Regions from separate parts of the Amycolatopsis sp. VS8301801F10 genome, predicted to be linked through region 3. Evidence: riboswitches for the same ligand, from Rfam matches in the RefSeq annotation. Region 3 holds a riboswitch; each other region holds the start of a gene.
What was found. Region 3 has a riboswitch for S-adenosylmethionine ahead of thrC (threonine synthase). Riboswitches for the same ligand answer to the same signal wherever they lie in the genome.

Region 1 (9,877 bases), 1.7 Mb from region 3:
CCGCACCGCCTCCCCGCAGGCCAAGAAGGCCGCGGTCGAGGAAGGGCTGCGCGAGGCGACCAAGACCTGGAAGCGCCGCTTCCTCAAGGGCGCCGTGCTCTCGCTGCTGGTCACCGTCGGCGGTGGCGGCGCGGCGGCGCTCGCGATGAACAAGAGCATCACCGTCGACGTCGACGGCCACCAGCAGACCGTGCACAGCTTCGGCGGCACCGTCGGCGAGGTGCTCGAGGACGCGGGCCTGTCGGTCGGCGAGCACGACGCGCTTTCGCCCTCGCCGCAGGCGGCGGTCGGCGACGGCGGCGTCATCAAGCTCGAGCGCGGCCGTCAGCTGAACCTCGTCGTGGACGGCGTGTCCCGGCCCTCCTGGGTCCGCGCGACCACGCTCGGCGAGGCCATGAACCAGCTCGGCATGGGCAGCATGCTTTCCCAGGGCGCGTGGACGTCGATGCCGTCGTCCGGCGAACTGCCGCTGGAGGGCTCGACCGTCCAGGTCAAGACCCTGAAGCACATCACGCTTTTCGACGGCACCAACGCGCCCCGCCAGGTGAGCACCAACGCGGTGACCACCAAGGAGCTCGTCTCCGACCTGAAGCTGAACCTGGGCCCGGACGACGCGATCGAGGGCGGCCTCGACGTCAGCCTCAAGAACGGCGCCGAGGTCCACGTCAGCCGCATGGGCGTGTCGATGGTCAACCAGGAAGAGACCATCGACCCCGAGGTGCAGAAGGTCGACGACCCGACGCAGCTGCAGGGCCAGCAGAGCGTCGAGGACCCGGGCACGCCGGGCAAGAAGCTGGTGACCTACAAGGTCACGAAGAAAAACGGCGAGGAGATCGCTCGCGAGCAGGTCTCGGAGAAGGTCCTCGTCGAGGCCAAGGCCAAGATCATCAAGGTCGGCACCAAGAAGCCGCCGACGCCGGCGATCGGCGACACCGGCGTGTGGGACCGCATCGCGCAGTGCGAATCGGGCGGCAACTGGTCCATCAACACCGGCAACGGCTACTACGGCGGCCTCCAGTTCGACCGCCAGACCTGGAACGCCTACGGCGGCGGGCAGTACGCCCCGACCGCGGACAAGGCCACCCGGGAGCAGCAGATCGCGATCGCCGAGCGGGTGCGCGACGCGCGCGGCGGCTACAGCGCCTGGGGCTGCGGCTACAAGGCCTGAGCACGCTCTGATTTTCCGGCAGGCGGCCGGGAGCCTCGCGCTCCCGGCCGCCTGTTTTCGTCCGCCGCGTCGCCGCTGGGTAGGCTCGTCCGGTGGTGGAACTGCTGGGGCCTGCCGAAATCCGCGGGCTGGCCGACGAACTCGATGTGCGGCCCACGAAGAAGCTCGGGCAGAACTTCGTGCACGATCCCAACACGGTCCGCCGCATCGTCGAACTCGGCGGCGTGCGGCCGGGGGACGTCGTGCTGGAAGTCGGACCCGGGCTCGGGTCGCTGACGCTGGGCCTGCTCGCCGCGGGCGCTCAGGTCGTCGCGGTGGAGATCGATCCGGTGCTGGCCGCCCGCCTGCCGCGCACGGTCGCCGAGCGCGCCCCGGAGGCAGCGGACCGGCTGACGGTCGTCGGAGCCGACGCGCTGCGGGTGCGGGCCGCCGACCTCCCGGCTGAGCCGGTGTCGATCGTGGCGAACCTGCCGTACAACGTCGCGGTGCCGGTGGTGCTGCACCTGCTGGCCGAGCTGCCGTCGCTGCGCAGCGGGCTCGTGATGGTCCAGACCGAGGTCGCCGACCGGATGGCCGCGGGGCCGGGCAGCCGCACCTATGGCGTGCCGAGCGTGAAACTCGCTTGGTACGGCCCGGCGCGGAAGGTCGCCGCGGTGCCGCGCGCGGTGTTCTGGCCGGTGCCGAACGTCGATTCCGCATTGGTCTCGTTCACCCGGACCGACCCGGTAGCCGGAGTGGATCGCGCCCGCCTCTTCGCGGTGGTCGACGCCGCGTTCTCGCAGCGGCGCAAGACTTTGCGGGCGGCGCTGGCCGGATGGGCCGGTTCCGCCGAGCGGGCCGGCGAGCTGCTCGCCGAGGCGGGAATCGACCCGAAGACACGCGGGGAACAGCTGGACGTGCACGCGTTCGCGCGGATCGCGGCTGCCGGTCATTGACCGGGACCCCGTCCGCGACGGCGGGCTAGGTTCGGCCGCAAGGCCCAGCTCGTCGGCGGCCCGTACGTCGCGGGGTTCTCCTTCGCCTGAGTCCTGGTCGGGATTCCAGTGGCCTACTTCGCGTCCAAGAAGCGATACCAGTGGCAGCAAGGCAACGCGAGCACCTCCCCAGTCGCGGAACTCCCCGTGCGTTGTGACCTCTAACGGCGGCCTCGCGGCAGGTATTCCGGATGCGAGCCACTGGTTTCACTGTGTTGTCCGATGATCTTGCGTCGTCGCTGAGTGTGGGGCTTTCATGGACAGACAGCTACTCTCGGTGATCGCGCGCGGCCCGCGGAAACCGCCCTCCACCTGTGCCGAGCGCCTCGCCACCCCCTCGGCATTCGGGGGAGCTTGAGTGCTCCGCACCCCGATTGTTCAGCGGTGCCGCCCGAAGGTGCTTCGCTTCCCTGACCTATCTCGACCCCGCTTCGGCCGCGGGCAGCCCTGCCGCGCGCCCCGCGTCAAGCGACCACTTGACAACGAGAAAACTCTTGTTCCACAAAGCTCTCTGATCGTCCACAGTGGAACGAACTAGTTCGCCGCCGTGGCCCGCCGCCCGGGTTTCGCAGGTCGAGGCACTGTTCGGCGACCGAGGTTCCGGGTTTCCGGGTCCTGGACGCCGGGTCCCGGGATGCGGGCACCACCAGACGTGTGATCTGCACCAACGCGCTTGCGTTCAGCCAATGGGATCGGCTTTACTCGAAAGCGTCCATCCCGAGCGACTGAGAGACCTGGCTCGCCGAAGTCGCAGCAACCACCCTCCGCAGGGCAGGTGCTACCGCCAGGACCGATGGAGGCTGTTTTCGATGAAGAGGGTCACCCGCCCGCTCCTGCTGACCCGCCGGCGCGTAGTCGACGAAGGTCGCCGCTCGGTATGTGCGTGTCGACGCTCCATGGTCATCGCCTGATCGTTTTTTCCGCACTTTCTCGCGCCGTCCACTGTGGACGGTAATTCGATGACGCCTGGCGCGCCCGGAAACTCCCGCCGCGCCTCGTTTGCCTGGAGCCCTTTCGTGATCACTGTCGAAAACGTGTCCAAATCCTTTCCCTTCCACGGAAACCGGGTCGCCGCGCTGCGCGACGTGAGCGTCGACGTGCAAGCCGGCTCGCTGTTGGGGGTCGTGGGTCCGTCCGGTTCCGGCAAGTCGACCCTCGCCCGCTGCATCGCGCTGCAGGAGCGTCCCGACCGCGGCGTCGTGCGGCTCGACGGCCTCAACACCGCGACCCTCGACGGCAAGCGGCTGCGGGAGATCCGCCGCCAGCTGGGCGTCGTCGGGACCAAGCCGGAGCTGATCGCCGAGCGCACCATCGCCGGCAACATCGCCAGCCCGCTGGAGCAGCTCGGCGTCGACGGACCGCAGCGGCGCAGCCGGGTCGGCTCGCTGCTCGACCTGGTCGGCCTCACCGCCCGCGCCGCGCAGAAGCCGGAAGAACTCACCGACGGCCAGCTCCGCCGGGTCGCGGTCGCCAAGGCGCTCGCCGCCGGGCCCGCCGTGCTGCTCGCCGACGACCCGACCGCGGGGATCGCGGCCGAGGACGCCGGCGCGGTGCTCGCCGTGCTCGACCGGGCGCGCGCCGAACTGGGCGTGACGGTCGTCGTCACCACCCCGGACGCCGACGTCGTCCGCCGGGTCTGCGACGACGTCGCGGTGCTCGACAACGGCGTGGTCGTCGAGCGCGGCACGGTGCTCGACCTGATTTCGACGCCGGACAGCTGGACGGCGCAGGCGGTGCTGCCGTCGATCGAGACCTCGCGCGCCCAGGCCGCGAAGTACGACCGCGCGGTCGACGTCGTGCTGATCGGGTTCGCGTCGGTGGGCGCGCTGCTGCCCGAGGCGGCCAGCCGCTTCGACGTGGAGCTGGCCACCATCGGCGGCGGCCTCACCCGCGTCGGGGACACCCCGATCGCCCGGTTCCGCCTCGGCGTCCGCGGCGAGCGGGCCGACGCCGCACTGTCCTGGATCTCCGACCGGGGCGCGCACGTGATCCAGCCGGCTCGCGGGCCGCAGAGCGTCGTCGCCGCCTGATTTCCCTTACGCCGAACCGTTTTTCGAGGGCCGCCCCATCCAGATGGGGCGGCCCTCGCCGTCTCCGCGGGACGCGCCGCCCGAGGAATCAGGACACACGGGCAAAGTTTCAGGACAGCTGTCCTGAATACTGTCCACTGTGGTCGTTCCGGCGCAAGATCGCCGCGAGTTCCGGATCCGCGCGTGCCTCGGCGGTCTGCTTCCACTTCGCCACGAGAGTGGCGAACGGCACCGGGCTGCCGAGGGATTCGGCTCGTTCCAAGGTCTCGACCAATTCGCCGGCGAACGCGTGCAGCTCTTCCGTCGACAGGTACCGCGCCCACGGGAACGCGGCGGGCAGCGCCTCGGCGGCGAGCGCGGCCGTCTCGGCGCTGCGCCGCATCAGCTTCACGAGGAGCGTGACGGTCGCCGAAAACCCGGCCACCGCCTGTTCCGCGCGCTCGGCGGTGACGAGCAGCAGATCGGGTTTGTCCTTCTCCCGTCGGCGAATCCGCACCGAACGGCTCGGCGCGGCCTCGAGCCGCTCCACCACCCGGCGCGGGTGCAGGGACAGCTCGGACAGGTTCACCTCGGGCGCGCGCATAGTTACAAAGTAGTTCCAAATTAGCTCGTCCGGCCACTCCGCGGCGACGACCGGGGGAACTTCCGTGCCGACGTTTTCTCCTGGCGGGACCTGGCGCGGGCCAGCCACGTAGGCTGGACGGGTGCTCGCCGTAGTTCCACCACCAGTCACCGTCCGGGTCCCGGCCAAGGTCAACCTGCACCTGGCCGTCGGAGACCTGCGGGCGGACGGATTCCACGAGCTGGTCACCGTCTTCCAGGCGCTTTCGCTCACCGACGAGGTGACCGTCGCGGCCGCCGACGAGCCCGGGCTCGAGGTGTACGGCGAGGGGGAGCGCACGGTGCCCACCGACGGCGCCAACCTCGCCTGGCGCGCGGCCCGGGAGCTGGCCGCCTACGCCGGACGGCCGGACGCGGATGAGCCGAAGGTGCGAATCGTGCTGCGCAAGGGCATTCCGGTCGCCGGCGGCATGGCGGGCGGAAGCGCGGACGCGGCGGCGGCGCTGGTCGGGCTCTCGTCGCTGTGGAAGCTCGACGTCACGCGCGACGAGCTGGCCGCCATCGCCGGCCGCTTGGGCAGCGACGTGCCGTTCGCGCTGTATGGCGGCACCGCACTCGGCACCGGCCGCGGCGAGCAGCTCGTGCCGGTGCTCGCGCGGCACACGTTCCACTGGGTGCTGGCCTTCGACGAGGAAGGCCTGTCCACGCCCAAGGTGTTCGGCGAACTCGACCGGCTGCGCGCCGACGGCAAGCCGCCGCGGATCGGGTCGCACACGCCGGTCGTGGAGGCGCTCGCGTCGGGAGATCCTCGCCAGCTCGCCCTCTTGCTCGGGAATGACTTGCAGGCGGCCGCGGTGTCGCTGCGGCCCGGCCTGCGCCGCACGCTGCGTGCCGGGGTGAACGCGGGCGCGCTGGCCGGATGCGTGTCCGGCTCCGGGCCGACCTGCGCGTTCCTGTGCTCCGACGCGGAAACCGCGGTCGAGGTGGCCGCCGAACTCTCCGGAGCCGGAGTGTGCCGGACGGTGCGGGTCGCGCACGGCCCGGTGCCCGGCGCGCGCGTGGTGGGCGGCGACGACGCCCCGCGCAACGCGCCGCCGCGCGTGCACGCCTGAATCAATAGTCCACAGTGGAAAGGATCCGGATGGCCAACCTGGTCAACCTGGAATCGGTGAGCAAGTCCTACGGCGTGAAGCCGTTGCTGGACAACGTTTCCCTCGGGGTCGCGCAGGGGCAGCGGATCGGCGTCGTCGGGCTCAACGGCGGCGGCAAGACGACGCTGCTCGAAGTCCTTTCCGGACTGAGCGAGCCGGATTCCGGCCGGGTGAGCCAGGTGCGCGGGCTGCGGATGGCCGTCGTCACCCAGCGCACCGAACTGCCGGCCGGAAGCACGGTCGGCGACGTCGTGCTGCAGCGCTATGGAGCCGAGCACGAATGGGCCGCCGACGCACGCGTCCGGTCTATTGTGGACGGTCTGGGCATCACCGCGATCGGCCTCGACACCCCGACCGCGAACCTGTCCGGCGGCGAACGCCGGCGCGTCGCGCTGGCCGCCGCGCTGACCGGCGAACTGGACCTGGTGGTGCTGGACGAGCCCACTAACCACCTTGACGTCGAAGGCGTCCGCTGGCTCGCCGACCACCTGCTGGGCCGCCGGGTCGCGGTCGTGGTCGTGACGCACGACCGGTGGTTCCTCGACACCGTCGCGAGCCTCACCTGGGAGGTCGCGAACGGCCGGGTCGAACAGTACGAAGGCGGTTACGCCGACTGGATTTTCGCGCGTGCCGAACGGGCCCGCCTCGCCGCGACCGCGGAGGAGAAGCGGCAGAACCTGGCGCGCAAGGAATTGGCGTGGCTGCGCCGCGGCCCGCAGGCGCGTTCCTCGAAGCCGCGCTACCGCGTCGAGGCCGCCGAGGCGCTGATCGCGGACGTGCCGCCGCCGCGCGATTCCGTGGAACTGATGGCGTTCGCGAAACGCCGGCTCGGCAAAACGGTGCTGGAGCTGGAAGACGTTTCGCTGTCCGTCGGCGACCGGACGTTGCTCGACCACGTGACGTGGCGGATCGGCCCGGGCGACCGGATCGGTCTGGTCGGCGTGAACGGCTCCGGCAAAACCACGCTGCTGAAGCTGCTGGGCGGCGACGTCGAATCGTCGACCGGGCGGCGCGTGCAGGGCAAGACGGTCGCGCTCGCGCACCTGCGCCAGGAACTCGACGACCTGCCCGCCGATCTTCGCGTGCTGCAAGCGATCGAGCAGGTTTCGGGCCGGGTCGTGTTCGGCAAGCAGGAGATGACCGCGTCGCAGCTCGGCGAGAAGCTCGGCTTCCCCGCCGCCCGCCAGTGGACGCCGGTCGGCGACCTCTCCGGCGGCGAACGCCGCCGGCTGCAGCTGTGCCGGCTGCTGATGGCCGAGCCGAACGTGCTCCTGCTGGACGAGCCGACGAACGACCTGGACATCGACACCCTGCAGCAGCTCGAAGACCTGCTCGACGGCTGGCCGGGCACGATGGTGGTGGTCTCGCACGACCGGTACCTGGTCGAGCGGGTCTGCGACGCGACGTACGCGCTCCTCGGCGACGGCAAGGTCACCCACCTGCCGGGCGGCATCGAGGAGTACCTGCAGCGCCGCGCCCGCGCGAAGGAAGCCGCGCCGCGTCGCGAGGCACCCCCGGCGGAGAAGACCGAGGCCAAGCGCAGCGCGGCGGAAACCCGTGCGGCGCAAAAGGAATTGGGCCGGTTGGAGCGGAAGCTGGACCAGCTCGCGAAGCGCGAGGAGAAGCTGCACGCGGCGCTGGCGGAGGCGGCCACCGACCCGGAGAAGCTGATCGAGCTGAACACCGAACTGAAGGCCGTGCTGGCGGAGAAGGACGACGTCGAGGCGCGGTGGCTGGAGACGTCCGAACTCGCTGAGTGACCCGTCCGCACGCTGTCTGCCGCCGGACATCCGCTGTTCACGCCGCCGCGGGCGGGCCCGGAAAAACCGGACAGTAATCTGACGCACATGAGTCGGTTTGTGGACACACTCGTCGGGAACGCGGCGGACCGGGGGCAACGGCGCGGCATGGTGACCGGCGAGCCCAAGGAGCCGGTGCGCCGGACCTGGGCGCAGGTGCACGACGAAGCGCGCCGGATCGCGGGCGGGCTGGTCAGCGGCGGATTGGCGCCGGGGAGCGCGGTGGCGGTGCTGGCCGCGGCGCCGGTGCTCATCGCGCCGACCGTGCAGGCGGTGTGGCTCGCAGGCGGCAGCGTGACGATGCTGCACCAGCCGACTCCGCGCACCGACCTCGCCGCATGGGCCGAGGACACGGTGAAGGTGCTCGCGATGATCGGGGCCGAACTGGTCGTGCTGGGCGAACCGTTCGACCAGCTCGCCCCGGTGCTCGAAGGCAAGGGCATCGGCTACCGGCTGATCTCGGAACTCGCGGCCGCGCAGCCGCTGGCCGAGATCGTGGAGACCGCCGAGAGCGACACCGCGCTGCTGCAGCTGACCAGCGGATCCACCGCGGAACCGAAGGCCGTCCGGATCACCTACGGCAACCTGTACACCAACGTCAAGGCGATGGTCGACCGCGCCGAGTTCGAGTTCGACACCGACGTGATGGTGTCGTGGCTGCCGACCTTCCACGACATGGGCATGGTCGGCTTCCTGACCGTGCCGATGACGTTCGGCGTCGAACTGATCAAGATCACCCCGGTCGAGTTCCTGACCGGCCCGCTGATCTGGCCGGAGCTGATCAGCAAGTACGGCGGCACCACGACGGCCGCGCCGAACTTCGCGTACGCCATCGTCGGCAAGCGCATGGCCCGGGTCGAGGACGACAACGCCTACGACCTGTCGAAGCTGCGCATCGCGCTCAACGGCGCGGAGCCGATCGACGAAACGGCCGTCGCGACCTTCGTGGACGCCGGAAAGCGGTTCAAGATGCCGCCCGAGTGCGTGTTCCCCGCCTACGGCATGGCAGAGGCGACGCTGGCGGTCTCGTTCGCGCCGCTGTTCACCGGCCTCACGCTGGACGTCGTCGAAGCGGACGCCCTGGAAGCCGACAACCGCGCGGTGCCGGTGCCCGAGGACGACCCCCGCCGCGGCACGGACGCGGTCCGCTCGTTCGCCCTGCTAGGCCGCCCACTGGACGGTCTGGAAGCGGACATCGTCGACGAATCCGGTGCGGTACTGGGCGAACGCCAGGTCGGCGAGATCCGCCTGCGCGGCGAGGCGGTGACCCCGGGCTACCTGACGGTCAACGGCCCACTGGATACCCAGGACGCGGACGGCTGGATGAAGACCGGCGACCTGGGTTACCTGGTCGACGGCCAGATCGTGATCTGCGGCCGCCGCAAGGACGTCATCATCATGGGCGGCCGCAACCTGTACCCGACCGACATCGAACGCGCCGCCGGTTCGGTCGAAGGGGTCCGGGCAGGCAACGCCGTCGCGGTCCGCCTGGACGCGGGCAGCCGCCGCGAACGCTTCGCCGTGGTCGTGGAGTCCAAACTGGCCGGTGACGCCGCCGAGGAAAACCGCCTGGCCAAGGAAATCGCCGCCCGGGTCCGAGACGCAGTGGACATGCGCCCCTTCGCCGTCGTGGTCCTCCCCGCCGGAAGCCTGCCGAAAACCCCTTCCGGCAAGGTCAAGCGGGCAGCGACCGCAGTGCAGTACGCGGACAAGATCGCGAAAAACGCAGACGCCTAACCGCCGCCGCTGCACCCGAGCAACGAGGCACCCAGCCCCGGCCCCGTACCCCGATACGAAGCCAAAAACGCGGTCTGGGGGTGCTTGTCAAGGCATCTTTCCCGCCTTGACAAGCACCCCCAGACCGTCGTCACACTCAGCTTCGGGGTGCCCCACGCAACCACCGCCCCGCGAGGTGCGAAGCACGAGCCGTCGGGGACCTCACCTCCCAGACAACCCCTCCACCGGCGCCTCAGCGACCACCGGCCAAGAAGCCCGTCCAGCAGTGGCCTCGGTATGGTCCCGGCTCCCCGGAATCACCGGAGCCCTCCTTCCGGACCTCTCGGCGAGCTGCGCCTCCACCTCGTCGAGAAACTCGTCGACCTCGCGCTCGTCGTACCCGCGCTTGCCGATCAACGGCTTGGAGAACAGCACGTGGTGGACCTCGGCCGCGGTGAGATCGTCCTCGTCGGCGAGC
Region 2 (9,877 bases), 650 kb from region 3:
CATGGGCTGGTACGGACGCGAGGGACGGGCGATGACCGCGCGAATCATGCTGGGGAGACCTTCCGCGCACGGTCCGCGAATCGGCTCCGCACCGGCCGGGTTCCATGCGCGGCAACGAATGAAGTCCGCTGGACTGTAGTGGTCCCGGCGGCGGTCGCCGGGTTTTCGTTGGCACGCAAGGCAACGGATACAACCAGATCGGAAGGATGTTCGCATATGACTGTTGCGGTAGGGGACTTGACCGGGCAGGGGCTCATCCCGGAGGAATTGTTCCGCAGGCTCCGGGCCCGCATCTCGACAGAGAACGTCGTTTCTCTGGAGTACGCGGGACGAATCATGGACCAGGCGCTTGCGTTCCTCGCGGCGTGCGCCCGGACCAGCCGCCCTCTGGCGCCGAGCGAAACCGTCGATATCGGATGGCACACGTTCATTCTGTACACGCACGAATACGCGGAATTCTGCGACCGGGTTTCCGGAAGCTTCATCCACCACGTCCCGAATGACAGAGACGAAATCGGGGACGTTCCGCTCGTCGACATGATGCGCCGGACCACCGGCGCCATCCGGGCGGCGGGGTTCGCGGTGGACGAGCCCCTGTGGTTCACTGGCGCGGCGAAGTGCGCCAAGTGTTCCCAGTGCAAGAACGGGTGCACCGACGACCCGCCGCCGTCTTCCGCGCGGAGCTAGACCGAAGAGGCAGACATGGTCAGCCAGGATTGGGCGAACCTTCCCGCTGCCGTCCGGCGAGCGATCGAAGAACGGACGGGTCCCGTGGCCGCGACGGTTTCCCCGGACAACGGCCGGAACTCCGATTTCCTGGCAACGCTCCAGGCCGCGCACGGCCCTTGCTTCGTCAAGGGCGTCCTGGCTGGCACACGGCGAGCGCGGGCGCAGCAGACGGAAGCACGGGTCGGGGCCCGGCCGAATTCTGCTGCGCCGCGCCTCCTCTGGGAAGTGACCGCCGAGGGGTGGCACGTGCTCGGGTTCGAGGCCGTCACCGGGCATCACCCCAGCCTCGCGCCGGGATCGCCGGACCTCCCGATGGTCGCCGAGACCGTAGCTGCGATGACACGGGAGCTGACCCCGTCCCCCGTCGAACTGGAGCAGTCCATGGACCAATGGGCGTGGTCCGCCCCCTGGCGTCGACTGTCCGAATCGGACCGCGAACTTGACGGCTGGGACAAGGCCCACCTGCCTGAACTGCTGGACTGGGAGCGGCGCGGGATCGAGGCCGTTGACGGAAGCAGCCTCGTGCACGGTGACCTGCACCCGCTCAACATTCTCGTCTCCGACCGCGCGCGGGTTGTCGACTGGGCGTGGTCGAGCGTCGGCGCGCCATGGCTTGACCCGGCGGCGTTGGTGCTGCGGCTCGTCGCCGACGGCCACACCCCGCAACAGGCCGAAGAATGGGCGAACGCGATCCCGGCGTACCGAGACGCCCCCGCCGAAGCAGTGACCGCGTTCGCGGTGCTGGTCTTCGGAATGTGGGCCTACCGCGGCGCGTTCCCCGGGCTCACCGACGTTGCCCGGCAGTACGTCCGGTACCGACTGGCGACTTGATCCGGAAGGCCAGGAGGCAGCGAAAAGGGTGCGTCTGCCGTCCGGATCCCGGCGGTGACCAGCAGGTTTAGCCTGCGAATGAGCAGCCGGGATTCCGAAACAGCCGACGACGCGTCCCGGGCGAGGCCATCTCGCGGAGCAGAAGGCCCACCGTGGACAGCAGGAGAACCGCGCCACCGCTCGCCGGTGATCGGGTCCTTCAGGCGGGCTTTGAGCGCGGCACGTCCCCGACTGGTCCAAAACTGCCCTCCGGCCCGCGGATCAATGACCCGCGGACCGGCGGCGGACGTATAACGACCTATACCCCACCGCGTTGATCACGAATCCGTCCCATTCCCCGAGGTAACGCCCGGTTCCCTCCAGCGATGAGCAAGCTGGGCCAGGGACGCGGGCGGACCGCGTGGGGCGAGGGGGAGGCGACGGTGAGTCCTGCCGGGAAGAAGGGCGTGCTGATCGGGGGCGCGCTGGCCGTGGTCGCGATCGTGGTGGCGGCGGTCGTGCTGCTCAACGGCGGGGGATCGACGGCGGCCTCGCCAGGAACGGAGACGGTCGCGGAGCCCAGCGACCCGACGTCAGCGGCGCGCACCTACCTGCTCGCCTTCGCCGGGAAAGACCCCGACGCCGCCAGCAAGGCCACCGACGCCCCGACGGACGCCTCTTCCGCGCTGCAGGACGCGTGGGCGACGCTCCGGCCCAAGGAGCTGACCGCCAAGCTCGGCGACGTCGGCGCGGCACAGGGCGACAAGGCCACGGCGGCCTACACGATCACCTGGAACCTCGGTCCGAACCGCAGCTGGACGTATGCCGGCAGCCTCGGGCTCGTCCAGGCGCAGGGGAAGTGGCGGGTCCACTGGGCGCCGACCGTGCTGCACCCCAAGCTGGAAGCGGGCCAGCGGCTGGCGATCGCGTCCTCGGACGTTCCGGCGGTGGTCGACCGCGACGGCAAACCGGTCGTCGTCTCCGGCAGCGGCGGGCTGAAACTGGCTGACGACAAGGTGTTCCCGCTGCTCCGTTCGGCGCTCACCGGGCACGGCCAAGCGTCGCAAGCGTTCGCGGTCGAGCGCGTGGACGCCACGGGCAAGAGCCTGGAGACGCTGTTCGGCAACCCCGAAGGCGATCACAAACCGGCCGTCACCGGGCTCAGCGTCGCGACCCAGAACGCCGCTCAGGCAGCGGTCGACGGGTATCGCGGCAAGGCGGTCCTCGTCGCCGTCCAGCCGTCTTCCGGCGATCTGCTCGCGGTGGCGCAGAACGCCAGCGTCACCAACGCGGCGTCGGCGTTCAGCGGCCAGTACGCGCCGGGGTCGACGTTCAAGATCGTCACCGCTACCGCGGCGCTGGAAGCCGGGCTCGTCACGCCGGATTCCTCGGTGCCGTGCCCGCTGACCGACCGGATCGGCACCCGCACGCTCTCCAACGAGGGTTTCGACCTCGGCACGACGACCGTGCACAAGGCGTTCGCGAAGTCGTGCAACACGACGTTCGGCCGGCTCGCGTCGCAGCTGCCCGCCGATGGGCTCGCGAAGGCGGCCACCCAGTTCGGCCTCAACGCCGATTTCGCGATCGAGGGCCTGTCCACCGAGCTGGGCCGCGTCGACCCGGCGGCGAACGCGGACGAGCAGGTCGAGGACGGCATCGGACAGGGAAAGGTGCAGGTCAGCCCGATGGGAGCGGCGGTGCTGGCGGCGACCGCGGCGTCCGGGCGCGCGGTCGTGCCGCGGCTGTGGGAGGGCGGGACCAAGGTCAACACCGGCTACCAGCCGCCGTCCGGTTCGGTGCTGTCGGCGCTGCGCGGGATGATGCGCGAGGTCGTCACCGGCGGCACGGCGACCGGCCTCTCGCACTCCGGTCCGGTGTTCGGCAAGACCGGCACCGCGCAGTTCGGCGACGGCGCGGAGGCACACGGCTGGTTCGTCGGCTACCGCGGCGACCTGGCGTTCGCGGTGTTCCTGGAGGGGGCCAACGACTCCAAACCGGCCGTCTCGCTGGGCGCGAAGTTCCTCGACGCGCTGTAGCGGGCTCGTGAGTGTTCATCACGGTTCTAACCGGGATGGACACTCACGAGGCGACTTTTCGGCCGCCGCCGAACCTTGCCCGCTCTACCCTCGCCGTATGGAAACAGTCGGACTGGCCGAAGTCGCCGCAGTGCTCGCCGATCCGAGCCGCGCGACCATGTGCCTCGCCCTGCTCGACGGCCGCGCCTGGACCGTCGGCGAACTGGCCGCCGCCGCGCGGATCGCGGTCTCGACGGCCAGCGAGCACGTGACGCGGCTGGCCGAGGCCGGGTTCGTCGCGCGGGTGAAGCAGGGGCGGCACGCGTACGTGCGGCTGGCGAATCCGCGGGTCGCGGAGTTGATCGAGCATCTGGCGCAGCATGCCGAACTGAAACGGCCGTCCGGGCTGCGGACTTCGTTGCGGGTGCAGCGGTTGTCCTTCGCGCGCAGTTGTTACGACCATCTGGCCGGGACGCTCGGGGTCGCCTTGCGGGACGGGATGGTCGAACGGGGCCTGATCGACGTGTCGGACGGGCTCGCGCTCACCGACGCCGGACGCGACGTGCTGGCCGATCTCGGCGTCGCGGTGCCGGATCGGCCGCGGCGGCCGTTGCTGCGCGACTGTCTGGATTGGACAGAGCGGCGGGAGCACCTGGCCGGCGCGGTTCCGGCGGCGGTGCTGGAGCGGGCCGTCGAGGCGGGATGGCTGACGCGGGACCAGCAGCGCGCGATCCGGGTCCTGCCGAGCGCGAAGGGGCCGTTCGCCGCGCTCGGTGTCGATCTCGCGACGGTGAGTGCCGCCGAGGCGTCGTAACACACCTGCGCCGTCCCCCGCACCGGTGGTGCGCGCTCGGGAACCGGACCCTGCCTCACTATTCTGGACGCCTGCGGGCGACCGGGAGGGAGGGCCAGAGTGGACGAGCTTCCCGTGCTGCTGGGCGTCGGAGCGCTGGTTCTGGTCGTCTCGGTCGTCGCGGTGCGGGTGTCCATCCGGCTCGGCTTCCCGTCGCTGCTGCTGTATCTCGGGATCGGCGTCGTGCTCGGCGAGGCGGGGTTCGGCATCCGCTTCGACAATCCCGCGCTCACCCAGTCCCTCGGGCTCGCCGCGCTCGTGCTGATCCTCACCGAAGGCGGGCTCACCACGCGCTGGTCGGCGGTGAAACCCTCGCTGGGGCCCGGAATCCTGCTGTCCACAGTGGCCGTGGTGATCAGCATCGCGGTCACCGGCGCGGCACTGCACTGGCTGCTCGGCCTCGACTGGCGGCTCGCCCTGCTGTGGGGCGCGGTCCTCGCGTCCACCGACGCGGCGGCGGTGTTCTCCGTGCTGCGCACGGCCGGGGTCGGCAAACGGCTCGTCGGCGCGCTGGAGCTGGAATCCGGCGTCAACGACGCGCCCGCCTACATCGCGGTCGTCGTGCTCGCGTCCGGCGAGGCCGTCGACTGGTCGCTGCCGCTGCTGGTGGTCTACGAACTGCTCGCCGGCCTCGCGCTCGGCCTCGCGTTCGGCTGGCTGGGCGCGCAGGCGCTGCGCCGGGCCGCGCTTCCGGCGACCGGCCTGTACCCGCTCGCCACGGTCGCGGTGTGCGTGCTCGCGTACTCCTCGGGACAGCTGGCGCACGCGTCCGGCCTGCTCGCCACCTACGTCGCGGGCCTGGTGCTGGGCAATTCCAAGCTGCCGCACCGGTCGGACACCCTGTCGTTCGCCGAAGGGCTCGGCTGGCTGGCGCAGATCGGGCTGTTCGTGCTGCTCGGTCTCTTCGCGTCGCCGACCCGGCTGCTCGAAACGCTCATCCCGGGCCTGGTCGCGGGCGCGGTGGTGCTGCTGCTCGCGCGGCCGCTGTCGGTGATCCTGTCGCTGCTGCCGTTCCGGTTGCCGTGGCGGGAGCAGACGTTCCTGTCCTGGGCGGGGTTGCGCGGCGCGGTGCCGATCGTGCTCGCGATGATCCCGCTGTCCGAAGGCGTGCCGGGCGCGCAACGGCTCGTGGACGCGGTTTTCGTGCTCGTCATCGTGCTCACCCTGCTGCAGGGCGCGACGCTCAGCCCGCTCGCGCGGATCCTCGGGCTGACGAAGGCGACGCAGGCGCACGAGATCGAGGTCGACGCCGCGCCGCTCGACGAACTCGGCGCGGAACTGCTGCAGGTGCGCATCCAGAAGGGGTCGAAGCTGCACGGCGTGTACCTGTCGGAGCTGCGGCTGCCCGCCGGGGCGACGGTCAGCCTCGTGGTGCGCGGCGGGACGGGCTTCACCCCGCAGAAAACGAGCCGCTTGCAGGTCGAGGACCAGCTTCTGGTGGTCACGACCGCCGCCGACCGCGACGCGACCGAACGGCGCATCCGGGCCGTCGACCGGGCCGGCCGCCTCGCCCGCTGGCACGGGGAATCCGGGGCCTGACCCTTCTGTCCTTTGTAGACTGTCGGGTGACCGCCGTCTCAGATCACGAGACGGGGCTGGCCTTCTTCGCGGGTTTTCCGCTATCTTCGGTTCCAGGTCATGAGTGCCAGCGCGAAGCCCCGGCTTGCTGGCCGGCAACCCTCCTACCGCGGTGGGGTGCCCCGGGTGAGGACCAGGCCGGTCGCGCAGTGCGGCGGGCAAGCGCGGGCCCCTCGCCGGGGTCCCCCGGAACGCCGAGGAGGCACCGTCATGACTCTCGCACTCGACCGGTCCACGGAAACTGTTTCTGCTGTTCCCGCTGTCGCTGGTGCCGCGTTGCGGGTCCCGCTGGTCACCGGCGGCGACATCGGCTATGCCAACCTCGACCACGCGGCCAGCGCGCCCTGCCTGGACGCGGTGCGCACGGCGGTCGACGAGTTCCTTCCCTGGTACGCCAGCGTGCATCGCGGCGCGGGCTTCGCTTCGCAGGTCTCCACCCGGTTGTACGAGCGGACCCGGGACGTGCTGCGCCGGTTCGTGGACGCCCGCAGCGGCGACTCGGTGATCTTCACCCGCAACACCACGGACGCGTTCAACCTGCTGGCGAAAGCGTTGCCGCGCAAGACTTCCGTGGTGGTGTTCGACAGCGAACACCACGCGGCGCTGCTGCCGTGGCGGGGCCCGAACGTCCGGCGCGTGCAGCTGCCGCGCACTCGGCTCGCCGCGGTGTCCGTTGTGGACGAAGCGCTGGCGGAATGCCCGCAGGGGCCGCGATTGGTGGTGGTCGCCGGGGCGTCCAACGTGACCGGCGAGCTGCTGCCGGTCGCGGAAATCGCCGCGGTGGCCCGGAAACACGGTGCTCGGGTCGCGCTCGACGCCGCGCAGCTCGCTCCGCATCGCCGGATTTCGGTGCGGGAGCTGGATGTCGACTATGTCGCGCTGTCCGGGCACAAGCTGTACGCGCCGTTCGGGGCGGGCGCGCTGATCGGCCGCAGCGACTGGCTCCGGGCGGCCGAGCCGTACCTGGCCGGCGGCGGTGCGACGAAACTGGTGACCGAGGAAGCCGTGGTGTGGAACACCGGCGAGGAACGGCACGAGGCCGGTTCGCCGAATACCGTTGGCGTGTATGCGCTCGGGGTGGCTTGCGAGCAGCTGGCGGCGCATTGGGATGCCGTTGGTGCGCATGAGGCCGCGCTGCTGGAGCGGCTGCGCAAGGGTCTCGAGAGCTTGCCCGGGTTTGCCGAGCTGCGCTTCTTCGACGCACCGGTGGACCGCGTCGGCACGGTCAGTTTCGTGGTCGACGGATTCGAGCCCGGCTGGCTGGCGGCGGTTCTGTCGGCTGAGTACGGAATCGGCGTGCGGGACGGCGCGTTCTGCGCGCATGTGGCCGCCCGGCGGTTGATCCGTGAAGCCGGAAGCGAGGGCCAGCAGGCGGTCCGGGTGAGCCTCGGGTTGGGAAGCACCGAGGAACACGTGGACCGGCTGGTGCTGGCGCTGCGGCAGATCGTGGCCCGGGGCGCCCGGTGGGAGTACGCGAAGGTGGACGGCCGGTGGGCGCCGGTGGGGGACACGCGGGAGCTGCCCGGTTTCTGTTCCTGATCGAAGGCGACCCGGACATCTTGGGTCCTCGGTTGCTGCTGATCGGCCGCCAAGTGCCGACCAGCTTCGGGAAAATCATCGACTTGCCCGCAGTCGACGAAGACGGCGCACTGCACGTCTTGGAGGTTGGGCAGCAATCCGCCCGAAGAACTGAACAGGGACCACTGCTTGTCCGTAGTCGCCGCCGAGGCGGACTCCGCGACCGAGCGCATCGTCACCTACCTCAACACCAGATACGGGGTGCCGATCAATGTCGTCTTCTTCCGTTATTACCGCGACGGCGGACACGAGTACCTCGCTCGCACCTGGCTGGTCGACGAACGACACCGCCGAGTACGTCGTCCCCGTCGAATGGGTGGCCGTCCGCGATCGGACCGAAGGCTTTTGGCAGAGCGGCATGTTCGCCAATCAGCACAGCGCTTGCCGTCTCAGCAACAAATTCACCATCGACCGGTTGACTGATCATTTCAAACTCGACGACGGGGAACGCGGTTGATGGCGTCGCCGCCGCGGGGGAATGGGCGGGTGGCAGTCGGCTAGGGCGGCCTGCTGCCCGTCGTGGATTTCTCGCGGTTCGGTGCGGGACAGGCCCGCCAGTGTGCCGCCCACAGCGGGAGACAGTCGGTGGGGTCCACGCCGCGGCGGCGCGGGTGGGGATCTCGGCGGGCACGGCGGCGACGGCGAAACCGGCGAGCGCCGCGCGGCCCGGATTCCGGCCGGGGACTGCCGCTGTGACCTGCTCGGGCGCGGTTGTGGACAATGGGGGGGGTGAGCACCGATCCTTCGCCGTCCGAATCCGAGGTCGAGCCGTCTGCGGAACCGCCTGAGCAGGGGGCTGCCGAGGAAACCTCGCCGCTGCCCAAGCGGCGGGTCTGGGTGGTGTTCGCGGTCGCGGCGCTGCTGTGGGCGATCGACCTGATCACGAAGAACCTCGTCGTCGCCAACCTCGAGGGCAAGGAGCCCAAGCCGATCCTCGGCGGGCTGATCTACCTGCAGGTCACCCGCAATCCGGGTGCCGCGTTCTCGATGGCGACCGGCATGACGTGGGTGCTCGCGCTCGTCGCGATCGGCGTCGTGATCGCGATCGTGTGGATCTCGCGCCGGCTGCGCTCGGTCGGCTGGGCGATCGGCCTCGGGCTCGTGCTCGCCGGCGCGCTCGGCAACCTGACCGACCGGTTCTTCCGCGAGCCCGGACCGCTGCGCGGGCACGTCGTCGACTTCATCTCCGCGTTCGTGCCCAACGGGCAGGGTTTCGCGATCTTCAACATCGCCGACTCCGCGATCTGCGTCGGCGGGGCGCTGATCGTGCTGCTGTCCCTGCTCGGCAAGGACTACGACGGCACTTCCACCCGCGGCAAGAAGAAGGATTCCGAGTGAGCGCGCGCATGCTGCCCGTCCCGGACGGGCTCGACGGGATGCGCGTCGACGCCGGGCTCGCCAAACTGCTCGGCCTGTCCCGCACCGCGGTCGCGGACCTCGCCGCGGCGGGCGACGTGCTCCTCGACGGCCGTCCGGCGGGCAAATCGGACCGGCTGTCCGCGGGCGGGCTGCTCGAGGTGACGCTGCCGGAACCCGAGCGGGCGGCGGAAATCGTCGCGGAGCCGGTCGAAGGCATGAAGATCCTGCACGATGACGACGACATCGTGGTGATTTCGAAACCGGTCGGCGTCGCCGTGCACCCCAGCCCGGGCTGGACCGGCCCGACGGTCGTCGGCGGCCTCGCGGCGGCCGGGCTGCGCATCTCGACGTCCGGAGCGGCCGAACGGCAGGGCGTCGTGCACCGGCTCGACGCGGGCACCACCGGGGTGATGGTGGTGGCCAAGAGCGAGCACGCGTACACCGTGCTGAAGCGGGCGTTCAAGGAGCGGACCGTCGACAAGGGCTACCACGCCGTCGTCCAGGGCCACCCCGACCCGACGCGCGGCACCATCGACGCCCCGATCGACCGCCATCCGCGGCACGACTACAAGTTCGCGGTCGTCGCCGGCGGACGGCCGAGCGTCACGCACTACGAGGTGGTCGAGGCGTTCCGGGCAGCCTCGCTGGCGCACGTGAAGCTCGAAACCGGGCGCACGCACCAGATCCGCGTGCACTTCTCCGCGCTGCGCCACCCGTGCGCGGGCGACCTGACCTACGGCGCGGACCCGGTGCTGGCCCGGAAACTCGGCCTGACCCGGCAGTGGCTGCACGCGCGAACCCTCGGCTTCGCGCATCCGGCCGACGGCCGGTGGGTGGAGTTCGAGGCGGAGTATCCGGACGATCTGGCTAGTGCGCTGGAGATCTTGCGGGACGGGAACTAGTCCCGCGGTTTTGCTGGCGCGGCATGCGCGGGCGCTGGGTTTGGTTAGCTCGC
Region 3 (9,877 bases):
GGCCCCGCGCGTCTCGTGATGACCTCGAAGCATGACCACTTCACCCTCCCCCTCGCCGCCCGGCCCCGGCGTCCTCGACGCCGCGCTCGACCGGGCCTTCGGCCACCCCAGCGGCCTGCTGGGCAGGCTCGGCGGCAAGCTGATGGCGATCGGCAACGCCGCGACCGAGCACCGCGTCGTCGACCTCGCGCGCCTCGAACCGGACGAGACCGTCCTGGTCATCGGCCCCGGCCCCGGCGTCGGCCTTGACGCGGCGAGCAAACTCGCCGGCGAGGTGATCGGCGTCGAGCCCTCCCCGCAGATGCGGGATCTCTGCACGGACCGCTGCGGCGACCGCGCCGAGGTGCGCGCGGGCCACGCGGCCCGGACCGGCTGCGAGGACGCGTCCGCGGACGTCGTGCTTACCGTGAACAACGTCCAGTTCTGGGAAGACCGCCCGGCGGCGTTCGCCGAGCTGTTCCGCGTGCTGCGGCCAGGCGGACGGCTGCTGCTCTCGGCGCACGAGAAATGGCTTCCGGTGACGCGGCACGAGCTGGCCGGCGAAGCCGCCGCGGCGGGATTCACCGACCTGCAGACCTGGACCTGGGACCCGCCGGGATTCGCCGCGCTCGCCGCCCAGCTGCGGGCCGTGAAACCGGGCTAGCGCTGGTCGCGGCGCAACGGGTGGTCCTCCGGGACCTCGACGAGCACGATCCGCAGCCCGTCCGGGTCGGCGATCCACGCCTCGTCGGTGCCCCACGGTTCGCGCCGGGCCTCGCGCACCGGTTCGACCCCGCGCCCGGCCAGTTCGGCCAGCGTCGCCGGAAGATCGCGGACCTGCAGGAAGAGGTTGACGTCCGGACCGGGCCCGGCCTCGCCCTCGCCGACCACCTCGATCGACCCGCCGCCGGCGAAAAACCGCGTGCCGCCAGGGAATTCTCGCTCGATCGCGAGGCCGAGGACGTCGCGGTAGAACGCGGTGGACACCTCGTGGTCGCGGGGGTGGATCAGCACCCGGCTGCTCAGTACGTCCATGGCTCCTGCCTACCCGAGCCGCTCAGGCGACCGCAATCGCGGCGATCCCGGCCAGCACGACCAGCGATCCGGCGAGCCGGCGGACCGCGTTGCGCTCGCGGAGCACGAGCCAGGCGGCGACCCCGCCGAAGACGATCGACAGCTCGCGCGCCGGAGCGACGAGGCTGACCGGCGCGATCCGCAGGGCGTACAGGACCAGCAGGTAGCTGGCCGGCGAGGCGAGTCCGACGATCAGCACCTCGCGCCGGTGGTCGCGCCACAGCCGCTTGATCTCGGACCGGCCGCGCACGGCGGCCGGCGCGAGCAGGATGCTCTGGCCGATCGCGCCGCCGCCGAAGTAGACGAGGGGAGGCACGCCGAGCGACGTGACCGAATGCGCGTCCCAGAGCGTGTAAGCCGCGATGACCACGCCGGTGGCGACGCCGTAGAACACCCCGGCGCGCCGGGCTTTCGCGTCGCCGGTGCTGCCGCCGAGGCTGATCACCAGGACGCCGGCGACAACCAGGAAAGCGCCGATCAGCCCGAGCACCCCCGGCCGTTCTCCCAGCACGGTGACGGCCACGAGCACCGAGACCAGCGGGCCGGTGCCGCGCGCCAGCGGGTAGACGATCGACAGGTCGCCGACCTCGTATCCGCGCTGCAGCACGATCCCGTACGCCACGTGCAGCACCGCAGTGCCCCCGGCGGCGAGCAGCCAAGTCCACTGTGGACGTTCCGGTTCGACGGCCAGCGCTGCCGCGATCACCGGGAGCATCGCGACCGCCGAGACCGTGTAGTACAGCCAGACGAACCGCGGACCGCCGGAAACCCGTTTGGCGGCGAGGTTCCACCCGGCGTGCACGACCGCGGCGACGAGAACCATGGCGAGGGCAGTGGTGTTCATCCGGACCCCTTCAGGTTTTCAGCGCACGCTGAAGACCGGGTCCTCCAGGCTTTTGTCCCGTCAGATGAACGGCAGGGCTCGGCGCCCCGCCGAAGGTGCCGCTCGGACCAGGCCCGCCCGCCCTCGTTGTCTTCGCGACCCGCTCCGCGGGACCACGGGCAGGCGACGGAACCCTAGGCACTACCGAAACCCACCGTAACGGAGCCGCCGCCGGGATGCCGCGCGATTTCCGGCTCCGGGGCCCTCGCCGGGGCCGCGAGCAGGGCTGTTAAGATTTCTGACTGTTGCCGTGCGGCATTCCGTCAGGGAGGAAACCCGGCTGGTCCCTCGGGGTCGGCTTGGAGCCACACGAACGCGGCAGCGACCTTCACCGAGTGAAAGAGGAACGCCTCCATGGCCAACATCAAGTCGCAGGTCAAGCGCATCACGACGAACGAGAAGGCGCGGCAGCGCAACCTGGCGATCCGGTCCTCGGTGAAGACCGCGATCCGCAAGTTCCGCGAGGCCGCCGAAGCCGGCGACAAGGACAAGGCCGTCGAACTGCAGCGCGACGCCGCTCGCAAGCTCGACAAGGCCGTCACCAAGGGCGTCATCCACGCCAACCAGGCCGCGAACAAGAAGTCGGCTCTCGCGAAGCGCGTGAACCAGCTCTGAGCGCAGTCTTTCCGGAAGGCCCGGCGGCTTCGGCTGCCGGGCCTTTTCCGTGCCCTGGGGACGCGGCCGCTGCGGATCCGGCCGGGTTCACCGGGTTGCCGACGGCTTCCGCCGAGCGGTCCCGTCGGCTGGGAGGCAGGGGTGCCCTTCGGCCGCAACCGCATAGCCCCGGCGGCGTTCACTGGCTTCCGACGACGACGCCCTCAAGACGGTCCCGCCTGGAATTCAGCAGCCCCGCGCCCACAACCACAGAGCACTGCCAGCGTTCACCGGCTTTCCCGCGACGACTCCGCCAAAGCCGTCCCGCCGGGAAGTCAGCGGTCTCCCCTGGCCGCGACCACGTCGAGGACCGCGCGCTGCAGGGCGTAGTTCGCATCCGCCGCCGCGCCCTTGACCTCGGCGTTCAGCCTCGCCACGACGCGCATCGCGGTCGCCAGGCCGTCCTGGCCCCAGCCGCGGGCCTGGCCCTGCGCCTTGCGGATTTTCCACGGCGGCATGCCCAGTTCGCCCGCCATCTGGTTCGGGTTGCCGCGTCCGGCGGCGGACACGCGGGCGATCGTGCGCACCGCGTCGGCGAGCGCGTCGGCCACCAGGACATGCGGGACGCCCAGCTGCATCGCCCACTGCAGCGACTCCATCGCGGCGGCCCGATCGCCGGCGACGGCCTTTTCCGCCACCGCGAAGCCGGTCACGTCGGCGCGTCCGGTGTGGTAGCGGCGGACCGCCTGCTCGTCGACGACTCCCCCGGTGTCGGCGACCAGCTGCGTCGCCGCCGAGGACAGTTCGCGCAGGTCCGAGCCGACCGAATCGAGCAGCGCCATCAGGCCCGCGGCGTCGATCTTGCCGCCTGACCGGCGCACCTCGTTGCGGACGAACGCCTCGCGCTCGGCCGGTTTGGTCAGCTTCGGGCATTCGGTGATTTCCGCGCCCGCTTTTTTCAACGCGCCCGGCAGCGCCTTGGCGGCCTTGCTCCGGCCGCCGCCGCTGTGCACGACGACGAGGACGATGCCGTCGGCCGGTGCCTTCGCGTAGGAGAGGACCGCGTCGGACAGCTCCTGCGAGATGTCCTGCGCCGACTCCAGCACGATCACCCGCCCCTCGGCGAACAATGACGGGCTGACCAGCTCGGCGAGCGCGGGCGGTGTGAGATCGGACACCCGCGTCCGCGTCAGGTCTGCCGTCGGGTCCGCGGCCCTGGCCGCGTCGAGGGACGCTCGCACAGCCCGTTCGATGAGCAGTTCTTCCTCGCCCGTGACGAGGTGCAGCGGCGCGGGTGCGGTGGTCACCCGGCCATCTTCTCACCCGGCCCGCGAACCGTCCGCTCCGGTGATGTGGGCCGCCTCCGTGGCACGAGCTGATCGGGATGTCGTACGGTGTAGCCGAGGACGCGCCCGCCGGCGCTCCGACAACCGAATACCGCTCATCCAGAGGGGCAGAGGGAACGGCCCGACGAAGCCCCGGCAACCGGCGTACAGCCTGTCATCCCGCGATCGCGGGGTAGCTGACGACCACGGTGCCAATTCCGGCCCGCTTCGGCGGGGCAGATGAGGAAAGGAACCTCGCGATGACTGCAGCCCTCAGCGCCACCTCCGCCAACAAGACGCTCGACCTCGGTCCGGCCGTCGAACTGGTGTCGAAGGAAGAAGGGCACCGGCAGCCGCTCGCTCCGGAATTCGTCTCCGTCGAAGACTTCTCGCCGCTCGAGGTCGCCTACGACTTCGGCCGCGTCCGCCGCGAGGACATCGAGGCGGGCCCGCGCAACATCTGGCGCTACAAGAAACTCCTTCCCGTCCCCTCGACCGTCGAGGAGACTCCGAACACCGAACCCGGCTGTACCCGGCTCGTGCGCGCCGACCGGCTCGCCAAGGAACTCGGCCTCAAGCGCGTGTGGGTCAAGGACGACACCGGCAACCCGACGCACTCGTTCAAGGACCGCGTGGTCGCCGTCGCGCTCGCGGCCGCCCGCGAGTTCGGCTTCGAGGTCCTCGCGTGTCCCTCGACCGGCAACCTGGCCAACGCGACCGCCGCCGCGGCGGCCCGCGCCGGCTGGCGGTCGGTCGTGCTGATCCCGAAGAACCTCGAGCGCGCGAAGATCCTCACCACCGCGGTCTACGACGGCGACCTGATCGCCGTCGACGGCAACTACGACGACGTGAACCGGCTCGCCACCGAGCTGGCCGCCGAGCACCCGAAGTGGGCGTTCGTGAACGTCAACGTCCGCCCGTACTACTCCGAGGGCTCGAAGACGCTCGCCTACGAGGTCGCCGAGCAGCTCGGCTGGCGCATCCCCGAGCAGATCGTCGTGCCGATCGCCTCCGGTTCCCAGCTCACCAAGGTGGACAAGGGTTTCCGCGAACTCGGCCAGCTCGGTCTCGTGGACGCCAGCCCGTACAAGGTGTTCGGCGCCCAGGCCACCGGCTGCTCGCCGGTCTCCACCGCGTACCGCAACGGCCACGACGTCGTCCAGCCGGTGAAGCCGGACACCATCGCCCGCTCGCTCGCGATCGGCAACCCGGCCGACGGCCCGTACGTGCTCGACGTGGTCAACCGCACTGGCGGCGCGATCGAGGACGTCACCGACGAAGAGGTCGTCGAAGGCATCCGGCTGCTCGCGCGCACCGAAGGCATCTTCACCGAGACCGCGGGCGGCGTCACCGTGGCGACCGCGAAGAAGCTCGTCGAAACCGGCAAGCTCGACCCGGACGCCGAAACGGTCCTCCTCATCACCGGCGACGGCCTCAAGACCCTCGACGCGGTCGAGAACCACATCGGCCCGAAGGCCACCGTGCCGCCGTCCGCCGAAGCCGTCTCCAAGGCGCTCGGCTACTGACGCACCGGCCCGGGGTCCGCCGCACTACCGCGGCGGACCCCGCGGCTCGCCTCGACGCGCCACCGCCGGACCGCTTGCTCCGGGCAGGACGGCGGTGTCACCGTCCACATCGGTCCGGGCGACCAGCACTCCCATCGTGCCGAGAACGTCCACTGTGGACTTGCTCGGATGCCCGTATCCGTTGCCCGCGCCCACACTGATCAGCGCCGTGCGCGGCCGCACCGCCGCGAGAAACTGCGGCAGCGAATACCTCGAACCGTGATGCGGCACCTTCAGGACGTCTGCTCGCAGGTCGACGCCCTCGGCCAGCAGATCCGCTTGCGCGGCCAGTTCGACGTCTCCGGTCAGCAGAACCCGGCCGGCGTCGGTGTCCGCGCGCAGGACGACCGAACTGTTGTTGATCATCGTGCCGTCCTGCAATGCCGGTGCCCGGGTGGTGGCGTAGCGCGGACCGAGCACCTCCAGCGCCAACCCCGGCCACTCCAGCCGTTGCCCTTCGCTCAGCTGCGCCAACGGCACGCCACGACGCCGCGCTTCGCCGGAAACCGACTGCCATGCCCACGCCGGAGCACGCCCTGGCCCGACCGCGATCGCGCCTACCGCCCGTCCGTCGAACACCGAGGCGAGACCGCCGATGTGGTCCGCGTGCAAGTGGCTCAGCACGAGCAACGGCACCCGGTCGACACCCAGCCTCCGCAGGCATTCGTCGACCGGCCCCGGCTCCGGCCCGGTGTCGACGACCACGGCGCGGCCGGGTTCGGCGGTGGCCAGGACGAGCGCATCCCCTTGTCCGACATCGCATTCCACCATCGCCCAGCCGTCCGGCGGCCAGCCAGGCATCAGGACTTTGGCCGGGACCACCGTCAGCAGCACGACGACCAGCCCGATGGCCACCAGCAACCGGAGCCGACGGAACCGCGCCGCCACCACGACTACGACCACCAGGGCGGCCGCACACAATCCGCCCCACCAGCCACCGGGCCAGGACAGCGCCGCACCAGGCGCTCGCGCACCATGCCGGGCGACTGTGAGCAGCCACCGGGCTTCCGGATCGGCCAGATGGATCAGCACCTGCCCTCCGCCTGGCCACCACGGCCCGACGACTGTTGCCAGCACGCCCAGCACCGTGACCGGCGCGACCACTGGTGCCGCAAGGACATTGGTGACGACCGAGACGAGGCTGACCGTGCCCGCCATCCCGGCGATGACTGGCGCGGTAACCACGAAGGCGGCTAACGGCACGGCGAGACCTTCGGCGTACCCGGGCGGAATCCCCCTTCGTACCAACGAATCTGCCCAGCGTGGCGCAAGCAGGACCAGCCCTGCCGTCGCGAGAACCGAAAGTGCGAAACCGAAATTTCCCGCCATCGTTGGGTCCCATGCCACCAGAACGCACACCGCGAAGGCCAAGGCGGGCAGCGCTGAACCGCGCCGTCCGAGGGCAAGCGCGAGCAAGCCGATACCGCCCATCACACTGGCCCGCACCACGCTCGGTTCGGGACCCACCAGCACGAGGAACCCCGCCAGACAGGCACCGGCCGCCGCGGCGGACAACCTCGGGCCTGCGCGGACCAACCGGCACAGCAACAGAACGGCTCCGCCGACGATGACGAGATTTCCTCCGCTCACTGCCATCAAGTGGGTGAGCCCGGAAGCCTTGAACTCCCCTTCGACCCGCTGCGGCAACGCGCTCGTGTCGCCCAGCACCAGTCCGGGCAGGAGGCCCGCTGGTTCCTCCGGGAGGATCGCGCACAGCGAATGCAAGCTGTTCCGCAGAGCCGCGGCGGCGCGCTGCCACCAGGGTGCTGGCCCGATACCGACTGGCGCGGCACGGACGGAGAGGACCGCGGCGGTCAGTTCGCCGCCGCGTGCGGGCAGGAGGCGACCGGACGTGGTTACCTGCTGGCCGGGCAGCAACCCGCTCCATCCCGCGACCGGTGCCAGCAACAGCACCCGGCCGGTCGATTCGACTGGCCGACCGTCCACTGTGGCCGTTCTGACTTGCGCGGGAATCGCCACTGACCGGGTGCCGGCCTGTTGGTCGGCATAGCCAGCTTGGTGGATTGAGCGCGGCCGCTCGCTGATCTCGACCCGCAACGTCGCTGTGCCGCCTCGGGTGGCAGCGGCTCCCAGCGGGTCAGCTGCTGCGTCGTGGATACGCAGGGCGGTCGGTACTGCGGCAACGAGCCCTACCAGCAGCAGCGCTCCCCCGGCACCGAGGTATCTGGCGCGGCCGCGCGTGAGCAGTACGACGGCACCGACGACCGCGGCGGCTCCGACCACGGTGGCGACCCACCAGCCGAGCTGCAGTCCGGCCAGAGTGGCCGCCCATCCGGCGACGGCGGCGGGGACGAGGCGGAAATCGTGGTCCCGTCGCGACTTTTCCTCGGTTTCCAGTCTCATCCGACGGTCACCTGCTCGCGGAGCTTCTCGAATTTGCTCTCGCCGATGCCGTCGACGTCGCGAAGTTGTTCGACGCTCGAGAATCCGCCGTGCTGGGTGCGCCAGTCGGTGATACGGCGAGCGGTGACCTCGCCGACGCCCGGGAGGCTGTCGAGTTGCTCAGCGGTCGCGGAGTTCAGGTCGATCTTGCTGGCCGCGGCTCCGGAGCCGACCGGTGCCGCCTGGGCGGCTGGGACCCCGACTGCCAATTGCTCGCCGTCGGCGAGTTTGCGGGCGAGGTTCAGCGTGGTCAGGTCGACGCCTGGGTTAGCTCCACCAGCTGCGCGGAGGGCGTCGGCGACACGGGACCCGGACGGCACGGTGACGAGTCCTGGCGAACGCACGTGGCCTACCACGCTGATTACCAGGTTCTCCTTGGCTTTGGACGCGTGCGGCACTTGCGCGCGGACGGTCGGGAGCGGCGGGGCGATCTCGGCTGCGGGTGCGCGGCCGAAGATTGCCAGGCCTCCGGCGATGACGGCGGCAGCGGCCAGCAGGGCCAGGGCGAAGATCATTCCCCGGCGGCCCAGAAAGCCGGGCAGGCCGGTCGATCCGGGGAGCCAGCGGCGGGCCAGGCGGTCTTCGGTGTGTTCCGGCAGCCAGCCGCGGACCAGTTTTCCGCCGGGCACTTGGCTTTCCGGCAGGGCTGGGTTGTCGGCAAGTGCGGACAATCGTGCTGTGCGGCCCGGTGTCCGCAACACCGGCGTACCAGCCGCGTCGGGCCCAGATCGGCCGTCCGGGAGCGGCGAACTGTCGGCAACTGCAGACAGCCCAGCGTCCGTGCCGCCTGCGCCTGCCAGCAGGCGACTGTCGGCGACCGCGGACAACGAAGCCTCCTCGTTCGGCCGTCGGCCGCGCACCGTCCGGCCAAGGGGCAGCCAGCGGCGTGCCGACCGGCTGCCGGGTCCGGCGGCATGCGGGATCGCGGCCAGCTGGTCGGCCAGCCAGGTGAGCCTGACGTTGACGGGAGTGCCCTGGCCTCGGGCGGACTGCTCGAACACACGATCGACGCTAGGCGTTGGCCGGCCCGGCGGCGAGAGGGTTCCGCGCGATCTGTGGACAACCCGCCCCTTGGGGACAACTCGGCCGTCATCGCCGGTGACGCGCCCGAGTCTGTCGGGGTACGCGGTCATACTGGCGGGTTTGGCCCGCGGCGCCGGTGATCGAAAAGCGTTCGCGCCCGCCGCCGGGCATCCGCTAGACGTGGTAGCCAGCCGTCGAACGAGAGCATCCCGCCGCCGTGGACCACACCGACCTGACCTTGCGCCCGATCTCCGAGCCGGACGAACTCGATCTCTTCTGCCAGCTCGCCGACGATCTCGCGGCTCGGCGGCGGAGACCGGAATGAAGGTGGGTCGCGCCCCGAGGCGGCGAACTCGTTGCCAGGGCTGCGTGGTGGGGCCGTGCCGAGGAGTCAGAGCCGTTTGTGCTGGGCGCTTTCGATCTTGAGGACGTGCCCGTCGGCGCGCGGCTGCTTCCGACCGCGATGGCGGAAGCAGCCGCGGACAGAAGGCCGTTCTACCACCGGATGATTCTCGCCGAAGGCACTCGAATCCTTGCCGCACAGGAGGTTCCTCGCGTCCGAGCGGCGACCGCGTTCCGGCACGCGGGATACGTCAATTTCGAACGCGCGATCACCATGGCCTGGCAGTGATCCGAATGGAGCCTTGGGAACGCGCGGTCGCCCACGTCGCCGCGTTGGCGACCGGCAGCCGGGCCGATCCGGCGTGGCGGGTCACGCTGCATTTCCACCCGGACCGGCTGGTCGACGGGGTGCCGATCCTGGAACGGATGGCCCGAGACGGCCGGTACCGCTCGCAGTTCGAGACCGGCGTGAGCAACGGCGGGCTGACCGCGCATCCGGGAGGAGACCGCTGGCGCTGGGAAAGCCGGTTGTTCGGCGGCGTCTACGACGAGGCCGCACCGGCGCACCGGCCGAAATACGGGTCGCTGAATTTCCGCGGCCGGAAGGCGGGCGGCTCGCCGAGATTCGGCTCGGCGCATCTGCGACTCGCCCGGCACACGATGTCGCGAACGACTTTCAGTTCTCGATC

Region 1: another riboswitch for S-adenosylmethionine. It lies ahead of F9C11_RS12175 (methionine ABC transporter ATP-binding protein); the one in region 3 lies ahead of thrC (threonine synthase).
Region 2: another riboswitch for S-adenosylmethionine. It lies ahead of F9C11_RS23145 (aminotransferase class V-fold PLP-dependent enzyme); the one in region 3 lies ahead of thrC (threonine synthase).

The regions. Positions count from the first base shown of each region.
Region 1 covers NZ_CP176065.1:2,496,496-2,506,372, forward strand. Annotated here, with positions in the region: gene F9C11_RS12165 (transglycosylase family protein) at 1-1,168, shown strand, start outside; gene rsmA (16S rRNA (adenine(1518)-N(6)/adenine(1519)-N(6))-dimethyltransferase RsmA) at 1,261-2,103, shown strand; SAM riboswitch class I at 2,852-2,942, shown strand; gene F9C11_RS12175 (methionine ABC transporter ATP-binding protein) at 3,159-4,172, shown strand; gene F9C11_RS12180 (hypothetical protein) at 4,282-4,755, opposite strand; gene F9C11_RS12185 (4-(cytidine 5'-diphospho)-2-C-methyl-D-erythritol kinase) at 4,877-5,845, shown strand; gene F9C11_RS12190 (ABC-F family ATP-binding cassette domain-containing protein) at 5,875-7,644, shown strand; gene F9C11_RS12195 (fatty acyl-AMP ligase) at 7,732-9,420, shown strand; gene F9C11_RS12200 (DivIVA domain-containing protein) at 9,622-9,877, opposite strand, start outside.
Region 2 covers NZ_CP176065.1:4,857,992-4,867,868, forward strand. Annotated here, with positions in the region: gene F9C11_RS23120 (glycine-rich domain-containing protein) at 217-687, shown strand; gene F9C11_RS23125 (phosphotransferase family protein) at 703-1,560, shown strand; gene F9C11_RS23130 (penicillin-binding transpeptidase domain-containing protein) at 1,926-3,575, shown strand; gene F9C11_RS23135 (ArsR/SmtB family transcription factor) at 3,673-4,368, shown strand; gene F9C11_RS23140 (potassium/proton antiporter) at 4,468-5,946, shown strand; SAM riboswitch class IV at 6,042-6,156, shown strand; gene F9C11_RS23145 (aminotransferase class V-fold PLP-dependent enzyme) at 6,196-7,524, shown strand; gene F9C11_RS23150 (hypothetical protein) at 7,775-8,020, shown strand; gene lspA (signal peptidase II) at 8,284-8,901, shown strand; gene F9C11_RS23160 (RluA family pseudouridine synthase) at 8,898-9,824, shown strand.
Region 3 covers NZ_CP176065.1:4,206,192-4,216,068, reverse strand. Annotated here, with positions in the region: gene F9C11_RS19855 (class I SAM-dependent methyltransferase) at 32-643, shown strand; gene F9C11_RS19850 (VOC family protein) at 640-1,014, opposite strand; gene F9C11_RS19845 (EamA family transporter) at 1,037-1,897, opposite strand; gene rpsT (30S ribosomal protein S20) at 2,291-2,551, shown strand; gene holA (DNA polymerase III subunit delta) at 2,866-3,837, opposite strand; SAM riboswitch class I at 3,969-4,102, shown strand; gene thrC (threonine synthase) at 4,116-5,381, shown strand; gene F9C11_RS19825 (ComEC/Rec2 family competence protein) at 5,406-7,784, opposite strand; gene F9C11_RS19820 (helix-hairpin-helix domain-containing protein) at 7,781-8,824, opposite strand; gene F9C11_RS19815 (hypothetical protein) at 9,250-9,477, shown strand; gene F9C11_RS19810 (DUF3626 domain-containing protein) at 9,483-9,877, shown strand, end outside.